One region of the Alicyclobacillus tolerans genome, then DNA from elsewhere that is predicted to be linked to it. Evidence: riboswitches for the same ligand, from Rfam matches in the RefSeq annotation. Region 1 holds a riboswitch; each other region holds the start of a gene.

What was found. Region 1 has a riboswitch for cyclic di-AMP ahead of ACOJUR_RS10190 (cell wall hydrolase). Riboswitches for the same ligand answer to the same signal wherever they lie in the genome.
Region 2: another riboswitch for cyclic di-AMP. It lies ahead of rplS (50S ribosomal protein L19); the one in region 1 lies ahead of ACOJUR_RS10190 (cell wall hydrolase).
Region 3: another riboswitch for cyclic di-AMP. It lies ahead of ACOJUR_RS11225 (C40 family peptidase); the one in region 1 lies ahead of ACOJUR_RS10190 (cell wall hydrolase).

What each region holds. Positions count from the first base shown of each region.
Region 1 covers NZ_JBMGNK010000002.1:2,026,769-2,030,047, reverse strand. Annotated here, with positions in the region: gene ACOJUR_RS10200 (G5 and 3D domain-containing protein) at 1-620, opposite strand, end outside; gene ACOJUR_RS10195 (DMT family transporter) at 762-1,676, shown strand; cyclic di-AMP (ydaO/yuaA leader) riboswitch at 1,772-1,942, shown strand; gene ACOJUR_RS10190 (cell wall hydrolase) at 1,955-2,671, shown strand; gene ACOJUR_RS10185 (C40 family peptidase) at 2,783-3,279, shown strand, end outside.
Region 2 covers NZ_JBMGNK010000002.1:1,500,154-1,503,432, reverse strand. Annotated here, with positions in the region: gene ACOJUR_RS07400 (ribonuclease HII) at 1-5, opposite strand, end outside; gene ylqF (ribosome biogenesis GTPase YlqF) at 164-1,054, opposite strand; gene rplS (50S ribosomal protein L19) at 1,214-1,555, opposite strand; cyclic di-AMP (ydaO/yuaA leader) riboswitch at 1,994-2,127, opposite strand; gene ACOJUR_RS07385 (hypothetical protein) at 2,189-2,941, opposite strand; gene ACOJUR_RS07380 (hypothetical protein) at 2,928-3,279, opposite strand, start outside.
Region 3 covers NZ_JBMGNK010000002.1:2,218,086-2,221,364, forward strand. Annotated here, with positions in the region: gene ACOJUR_RS11215 (FAD:protein FMN transferase) at 1-619, opposite strand, end outside; gene ACOJUR_RS11220 (FMN-binding protein) at 620-1,168, opposite strand; gene ACOJUR_RS11225 (C40 family peptidase) at 1,423-2,019, opposite strand; cyclic di-AMP (ydaO/yuaA leader) riboswitch at 2,021-2,142, opposite strand; gene ACOJUR_RS11230 (anti-sigma factor family protein) at 2,170-2,685, opposite strand; gene ACOJUR_RS11235 (globin domain-containing protein) at 2,926-3,279, shown strand, end outside.

The DNA of each region.
Region 1 (3,279 bases):
GCAACGTATGCCGTAGCAACCACCGTTAAAGTTTCGGCACTTTGCAAATTATTGCTGCTTCTCGTACTGAGCGTACTTTCAGGATTAGATTGATTGTAAGTTTGGGATTGAATAGGTGGTAAAACTGGAGCAATCCCTTCTAAGAGAACACGGGGAGTTGGGGGGCGGATGGTTTGAACGTGTTCGGCCTGTTGCAACATACGACCATCTAAAAAAACGCGCACCTGTTTAATCTCAGCAATGCCTTCTTCGCCAGAGTGCAAGACGTGGTATTGACCTACTGGCAAACGAGTTGTTTTTTCTATAAAGGTTTCAAATGGTAATCTTCGTTTGCTGATGGTGGTTACCACATGTTTTTGCATAAACCGATGGTCTGTATGAAGACTTGTCATGAACGATTTTTTAGAGTTTTCTTTTTTTTGTAATCTAATTTTTAGCCATTGTGATTTATTTTGCGCCTGTAAATTAGAATTTTCATTATTGATATAAATTGAATTCGCTTTCGGAAACAGGGTAGTAGTTTCCTGATGAGAAGCAGGAACCAATGTAGTAGCTCCATCGGCAATCAGCGAGGCAATCAGAGCTGAAATGGTTACCGGCATCATACCTGGCTTAAGCAATTGCTCACCCCTATCGAAAAATAATGAATTGGATTGGCTGGTTTGTCATTCAGACTATGCACCAGCCTCTCTTTTCATGACAGAGTTTTTACCGTATCTTTAGGTTTGCAGTTCTCGTTTGGGAAAAGAGGCACAATACATATGAATAAACCTATAGCTTTGATTTCTTTAATCCTAGTTACATTGGTTTGGGGAGTAACATTTACTTTAACGAAATCAGCACTTTCGGATGTACCTGCCCTGCCACTTTTGGCGATCCGCTTTCTATTAGCTAGTTTTTGTATGCTGCCCTTCGTGTTTTGGAAACGTGACCTGCGAAAACAAATGAATTGGCAATCGACGTGGATAGGTGCAGGAATTGGTCTGGTATTAATGCTTGGTTATGCCTTGCAAACTTTTGGACTAGAGACTACTTCACCCGCAACAAGTGGCTTTTTGACAGGACTTTCAGTGGTCATGGTACCGTTTATCAGTTCGGTTATTCAGAAAAAAAAGAGAATGGGTGTCCGTGTCTGGGTGGGAACATGGTTCGCAGCAGGCGGTTTATATCTACTTTGTGGACCAGGATTAATTCATATGCAACCTGGCATCCTGGAAGGTTTATTTTGTGCGTTGTTTATGGCGTTACAAATCGTCATGGTAGAAAAGGCAGCCCCTTTCATCTCACCTCTCTATCTGGCTTTTGTTGAAATTGCAACCATGTCAATTTGTTTTTCAATATACTCCTTTTTGGTCTACCCTCATTCAGTATGGAATCTGGCAAATTGGTTGCAGCCCAAAGTGGTTATTTCTCTGCTTGTCAACGGCATTATGGGTACCTCTATTGCTTATTGGATTCAAAATGTTGCTCAACGTTATTTGAGCGCTTCTCAATCTGCAGTTATTTTTACGTTAGAACCGGTATTCGCTGCTCTTGTGGCTTGGCTTTTAGATCAGCAGAAGTTAGGTTTCTTCACATGGTTCGGAGCTTTTTTCATTTTGCTAGGCATGTGGTTGAGCGATACTTCCATTCGATGGAAACTAACATGGAAAAATCATGATGAAATCAGTCAATGAGGTAGAAAAATGATAATGTTTATATAAAAAATGGTAATCAAGTAAATTATTTTAGAATGAATTCAATAATTTTTTATGTTAGCTTGTTAGTAATCTTCTGCTTCAAGCCGAATCGCTGATAGCAGCGTACGGGGGATTTTCAGTATGAAGGTGCGGGAATGATGCAATTGCCCGATCGCCTTCTAGGGGTGAATCCAAATTTGGACAGGCGTACTCGATCGCCTGAACCCGACAGCTAACCTCGGAGGCAATTCTCGAGAGGGAGTCGTTTACACATTATGTTGAAAAAACAATTTTTAAAGAAGCGAACTTTGCAAATCGCTGCTCCGGTCGTAGCAGTATCTTTTTTTGCGGCCACACATATGACGGTTGCCCATGCAGATACGATGTCAACGTACACCGTACAAGCAGGCGATACATTATGGAAAATTTCTCAAGCCTACCATATCTCTCTAGCTTCATTGGAAGCAGCTAATCCTCAGGTCACTCCGCGCGATATGTTGATTGGCACAGTACTGAATTTGCCAGTCTCAAGCCGTACATCTTCTTCTATTGTGGCCAACACCAACCAAATAAATTCAAGTTCATCTCCAACCGCAAATGCTGATGATTCAGAGGCTACGTACAATAGTAATCTATATTGGTTAGCCCATTTAATTTCTGCTGAAGCTCAGGGTACCCCGCTCAATGCTCAAATTGCAGTGGGGGATGTTGTCTGGAATCGTATGCAAAATCCAGATTACCCAAACACTGCTTATGGGGTAATATTCCAGAAAACGAACGGTTATGCGCAGTTTACTTGTACCACGAACGGTTTTATCTATCAGACTCCTGTGGCTAGCGCTTGGACCGCTGCCGAAGATGTGTTGGACAACCATGAAAATCTAGTACCTAATGCGTATGTTTTTTATAATCCATCCAAAACCGCTTCTAACAGTTGGGTCTGGGATCAACCAACCATTGAACAAATTGGGCCGTTTATTTTTGCACAGTGATGATTTTGTAGAAAGCCATCACTGGTTAGATTTTTAAAAAGTTTATATTTTATTTGCTAAACTTATATAACAGAAAATTTTAAATAATAAAATAAAAAAGAGGTGCATTTTGTGAAAAACAACAGATTTGCCAAATGGTTTTGGCAAGGCGCTGGCGTCTTGGCAGCTGCATCAACAGTTCTCGCCTTTGTTCAGCCAAACGAAGTTTGGGCTGCAAATCTGTCGTCCAATTCCAGCGAATATGTAGAGACGAATCACGGTTGGGTAGACATGTTTCGCTCACCATCTATCTATTCTCCTGTGGTAGGTAAATTAGAATTATCGGAGCAAGCACCGTTGGTAAAAAAATATAACAACTACTGGTATGAGGTTGATTGGCAAGGTCAAGATGTTTTTTTGACCACGAGTAGCAGGTTTGTCCATCTGGTAACAACCGATAGTACTCAAACAGTTGCTCCTTCTTCAACAAACACTGCATCATCGGATCTTTCAGCAAATACGACTGTAAACACAAATGGATTGAGTTCTGCAACCTCTCCTTCGTCATCTTTGCCAGAGTGGAAAATAGAGGCTAACAAAGTGATTGCTGTAGCCCGTACCCAACTGGG
Region 2 (3,279 bases), 530 kb from region 1:
AGCATGTACACCACCTTTGATTTTCAAACTTTATCCTTTCAATAAAAAGCAATTTTGCCATATCAACTTAGCAACCGTTTAACATTGAAAAGACACTGCTTATTCTATCGAGATCATCAATAATAATCTATCCGTTAATGGCTGATTCATTCTACTCAGCACTCTATTCTTCCCCGTGTACCCATTCAAAAGACACTCTGCCCAGTTTACCCGTCTGCAGCTCACGAAGTAGAGACTCTGCCATACGTTCTAAATCCGGACGCGCACCAGACATTAACATGCCTTTCATACGGGTCATTTTTTCAAACAAATCTAAAAACGCTTCCGCTCCTTCAGGTTCATCGAGAGAATATGAAGCATAGGAGCGCGCTTCAATTTGCCATCGTTCTTCAACCAGATGCGGGTAATATCGAATTAAGAATTGTAGTGCATGTAACGCCAAATCTACATGATCTAAAATTTCTGGTTTTATAGCCCCACTCATAGCCAAGAGATACCCATCTTCAGGGGAATCTATTTTGGGCCAAAGCACTCCAGGGGTATCCAGCAATTCAATGCTACCTATACGTACCCACTGCTGGGCTTTTGTAATTCCCGGACGATCACCTGTTTTTACAGCAGAACGTTTAGCCAATCTATTGATTAACGATGATTTGCCCACATTGGGTATACCCACCACCATAGTACGCAGAGGACGTGGTCGCATGCCCCGACGCGCTTCCCGTTCGCGTTTAGCCTTAGCTGCCATTTCTAAAGCAGGAATAATCCGCTGTACTTGACTACCCGTTTGCGCATCGACAGCTATAGCTGAAATACCTTGATGTTCAAATTTCTGCAACCATTGCTTCGTTTGGCTTTCATCTGCCAGATCCTTGCGAGTCATCACAAGCAAGCGTGGCCGTGCTCCAATTAAATCTTTCAGCAAAGGGTTGGAACTGGCCATTGGCAATCTCGCATCGACTAACTCAATAATTGCATCAACCATTTTTATGGAAGCTTGAATTTCCCGACGTGCTTTGGCCATATGTCCAGGAAACCACTGAATCGTTTGCAATATCTTTTCACTTCCATCACATATAATTTTCTGTTGAAATCAGATCCGATAAACTACCACAGATGAAACGTATACTGAAATACTAAAACTAAGAAAGGGCCACCCGGCCCTTTCTTAACGCATTTACTTTTACTAACGCAAATCAGCGTACGGCTTAAACTAGCGAATTTCTTTAATGCGTGCAGCCTTGCCAGACAATCCACGCAAATAGTACAACTTCGCTCGACGAACTTTACCGCGACGCATAACTTCAATCTTTTCTACCTTTGGAGAGTGTAATGGAAATGTTCTTTCTACACCAACACCATAAGATATTTTGCGCACAGTATAGGTAGCACTGATGGCTGAACCACGACGCCGAATGACCACGCCTTCAAAAACCTGAATACGCTCACGCTGACCTTCACGAACTTTCACGTGCACACGCAACGTGTCTCCCGGGCGGAAACTAGGAATATCTGTACGTAATTGTTCCCGCGCTACTTCTTGAAGTAAATTCATCTAGGATTTTCCTCCCTTACCTTCGACGTTCATGCTTGTTTGCAAGCAGCGGACCGTCGAGATCACGCGCGATAATATACCATATAAATTCATCAAGGTCAATTTTTTAAAAATTTCACCTAATATAAAATGGTACAATAGAACAGGTAGTCGTACGACTACCTGTTCAAAATGCATGTATTAAGATGGAGACGTGCGAGTAGAAAACTTTACTTTTAGCTTTTTGTCTTCGTCCAGCATTTTAGAGACTGAATTCCGTGCTTGCTGCGAGGAACGCATCTTCCTCAAATGATGCAAAATCTCCATATCTCGCTCCCACTGTGGGAGCTCTGCATGTTTGTTCATGCTTACCAACTCCCCGATGGAAAAGTCCATCGCGGCATTCCTAAAAAGAAGCATTTCTTAAAAGTTACAATTGACGATTACTCGCCACCATTGTAAAACTGCCCGCAACGCTTACGGAGTTAGCTGACGGGTTCGGGAGCAGGCATTCCCTACATCAGTGAAAGACTGATGATTCACCCCTGTGATTGGGTTCTCCGCTTCTCTTAGGAATTCAGCGACGGCATACTTTATTATATGCCTCTTTGCTTGTTTTGCCAACTGATGAGCATATCTGAAATGATATAAACTCTAATCTTTGAATTGTTTTACAAGTGACAAAGGAATGTTTACCTTGGCGTATTTTTTATTCAGGTTAAACAGAATGGTGTCTGTAGAAATTTGTATAGGTCCCACTTCCGATATAGAACCCACCGAACTCGTTTCTACTTCACGAATTTGACCACTGCGTTTTCCGACCATGACCGTCATTAAAACATGCGAACTGGCTGGAAACACTTCTCCCGCATCCCATGTGGCTAATTTTTCCACATCCACACCAGGGACAATCATGGTGAACACCCAGCAATACTCGTCTACCACATATTGTTGAGGCTGCAGATACACAGGCGTTCCCATCTTCTCTACACCTTCTAGCACTTTAGCATACGTTTGAAATACATCGGGGCTTGGCAAAGGATCAGAAGGTGTCCAGTGACCATTGACAAACGAGAATGCGGACTGCCCTTGCTGAAAAAATTGAATATTCGTGTCTCCCTCATGTACACCTAACGAAACTTCATTTGGTTTTTCAACTGAACCATAGACGGTAAATGATGGATTTATAGAATTATCAACTAAATTAACACTAGCCTTAATTTGATATTGATGAAGTTGAAGCCCCTTGTGAATAGCCGTCTGAATGATGGGCCATGCTTCAGCATCCGTTTTCGCTAAAGAAATGGGTGGCACTTGATTTAAGGTGGTCAGAGGTTTTGGCGAACATCCAACCAGTCCAAAACAACCAAGCAATGCAGCTACAATCCATAGCTTATTGGACTTCATCTGCTTTCACCCGCTTTCTTCTGTCATTCAAGCGCAGTCCCCAGCCAATGAGACCAATGATTATAAAAATACCAATAGAGACTGGGAGTACTGGCGTATACGAACGTTGAATGATTAAATATTCACCCGTTCCGTATATTGAAAGAGCTAAATCAACCTTACCTGGTTGCCAATGAACAGGCTCTACATTGACAACGTTGGTTCGATATACACGCCAATTTCGATAAAGTTGATGATCTCGATATAGATAAGAAGAGAAATATCGAGTTGGCACGTCTCTCATCGCACTTGGATCATCCGTGATAATTTCAGGTGCTCGATTTCCAACAGAAGGTAAT
Region 3 (3,279 bases), 190 kb from region 1:
ACGGATTGCGAATAGAAATCTTCCACGGCTCACCATTAGGTTGTATACCTCTGGCGATCACATCTCCACCAGCATTGATACAAAATCCTGGATATTCAGAAAAACAATGAACTACCAAATCAAGTGCTAGCCCTTTTGCGGTAGCTCCCACATCCAAGAGGAGCGGTTTCATTAAGCGAACGGTTTTTTTCTCCACATCAAGCTTTACATCACGATAGGAAGCATTAAAATCTATGTTTTCGCATAAATCCAATTTGTTTCCTGTCAAATAATTTGTGACAAAACCACCCTTCTCTAGCCATCCACCTATGGTCGGGTCAAATCGTCCATGAGTCATCTTGGCCAATTCTAAACTGAATTGGATAACCTCGAATAATAGAACAGGTACTTGAACATCCTCACCAATTTGTTGTGAAAGACGTCGTAACACACTGTGTTCAAGAAAACGACTGCAGGTTTCCTCTACGATGTTGAAAACTGAAATTGCTTGTTGCAAATTTTTTCTAACATCTTCAGATGAATTACCCTCTATGGAAACCCAAAAATCAACTTTTGTACCTAAAGCAAGCACTTGATGATGATAGAGTTGAAGTTCTTTGCTCAGGATAAATTCCTCCATTTAAGCCTTTGCAGCTTGCAAAGCCTGATAGACAGCCATAGCAAAATCTTGAGTACTTGCTGTGGCTCCAGAGACAATATCAATTTGCCACGTCTGCTTAGCTTCAACTTCGTTTGGTAAAACCGGATCAATAACGGATTGTGGATAATGAGTGGTACATTGAGTGATCTGCACTTGAGTGATTTTTCCATTCTGTATCGTTACAGAAACACCGACGCTACCATAAGCGTTCGTGCCCACTCCTTGGTAAATACCGTCCTTATAAAGAGAACTGCTATCGCTCTTATGTTGAGACTTGTCTGAATTTGATGTTTGATGATTTGCAGAAGTTGTTGTTGATGATAATGCTTTGTGGAATGACCTAGTCTCGTGATGTTCTTTTCCCATTTGATGGAATACCTTGTTGGACTCACTTGCATTTTTTTGATCTAAGATCTGTGGATTTAATGCCTGAACTGTCGGTTCCGTATAGAAAAAACCTGCAGCATAGATGGCTCCTACAGCGGCTGTAGATAATGTTAACCATTTGGATTGAGTAGTTTTGAGCAATCGATAAACACCACTTTCACCCGATTCCTATTCTCCGTCATAGATTAATAAAAGTGGCCTTCTAGGTGTTGAAGTATTTGTCCGATGGTTATGAAGAACTTGTGGAGTCATGAATAAAAAAAAGGGCTTGTCCCCCTGTAATATGTTCTGCCAAATGTAAACAGGAGAAAGAAAAAACCTGTTTATCCATAAGGCAACATATTAAAGTCATCTAAAGATGACGAGAGGAACAAGCCCTATAGAAAGTTTCACTTTTAAAACATACGTTTGACAGTAGTGATGTGATTGTACCAATACGTTCCAGGATGTAAAGGTGCAATACCTACTTTACCCAAACCGCCGCCTTCTTCAATCATCTGACCATTTCCAATATAAATCGCAACATGACCACCATGGTTAAAAATAACCAAATCACCAGGTTGCATATCCGAAATAGGTACCTGCCAACCTACATCGTGATATTGTACTTGCGAAGCTCCACTCATAACATAGCCGAGCGCATGATGATAAACATAGGCTGTAAAATTAGAGCAGTCAAAGCCATACTGACCTCTATCTTCGTTATGCCCCCATCGATAGGGAGTACCTAACTTACTTTCTGCTACTGTCAATATAGCTTGAAACTTCTCTTCTGGTGTCGCGTGAATTCCAGCTAACGGTTGAACAGATGGCTGATAAGTGACTCCTGGAGGTAGTTGACCGTTATACGCCAATTGAGATTTGACGTAGCTATTGCTGGAAAACGAATAAATGGGTGTACGATGATAAGTTTTTGCCATTGCAATTTGACTGGTAGCAGGCAAAAATACTGCAATGGATGTTAAAGCCAATAAGGCTGCTTTTATTTTCATAAAGTCCTCCCCTTGCCTCCGAGGTTAGTTGACGGGTTAGGACGGAGGTCGCCCATGCGCGTTGGCGCATTCACCCCAAATTGTATCCCCCGTACCCTAAATAGGATTCGGCTGTTTTTTGGTTCGGACTTTATGCTAACAAACACTTTGTCATAATTTCATTGCAAAATAGTTAGAAAGAAGTCTATAGTTTTCCAAACGATTTTCTAATTCATGAGCTTTACTCAAAACTGAATCAAATTTCACCGTTACGGAATGAGGTACTTCTCGAGTTACAATTCCCTCAGCTTTGACGACCACTTGATGGGCTGGCAGATGTGCCCAAAATGAAAAGAAAGCAACAGCAATTACCATTAAAGCCGCAATAGATTGGGGTACTTTTATAAAAAAGGAACGAGCTTTTAAACCAAATATTTTACCCATTCGAGATTGATTTTGTAAGTGCCGTTGAGGAAATACATACACTTTAGCATGAGTAAGTAGCGTGTCTGTTTCTGTAATTTGCTGATTCTTGTTTTCTTGAATCATGAGATTACGGTAAGATACATATTCTTCAACTTCTTGCCGACATTTTTCACAATTCTGTAAATGGCGCTCAAAACGTTTATTTTCAAGTTCGGTAAGTAATCCAGCCACATATCTCAAGCTTAAATCACACAATTGCATGGATTGCCTCCCGTCTCCCCCAGTTTTAACCAATCTTTCTCATCATGTAGACCCATTATACGAAAAAACCCCTAAACTTGACCAGTATTTTCTCAATCTCTCTTTTCATTTTTGTAGGAATACTGACTGGATCAAAATTCGCACATCAATGGATTGCTTTATGTCTTGTTTCACCAATAATTTGCATACTGCAGCAAAATTATATACGGTTGAATGAAAAAGCAGGAGGCTTATTGGAGTATGGAAGTTAAATCTATTTATGAAGCGATTGGCGGTCAAAATACAATAGCCAATCTGGTTGACATATTTTATACAAAAGTCCAAAAAAATGAACTCCTACGTCCTCTATTTCCAGAAGACATAAAACCTGTGCGTGATAAGCAATTGATGTTTTTGACTCAATTTTTTGGAGGGCCTTCGCTTTATACAAATATGTATGGTCATCCAATGTTAAGAGCCAAACATCTTGCACATCCTATTACTCAAGCTCATGCGAGCGAATGGATACGTTGTATGGAAGAGTCACTCAATCAAATTGGGATAGACCATTCTGTTCAGGAATTTATGTTAGAACGACTTCGATTAACGGCTCAA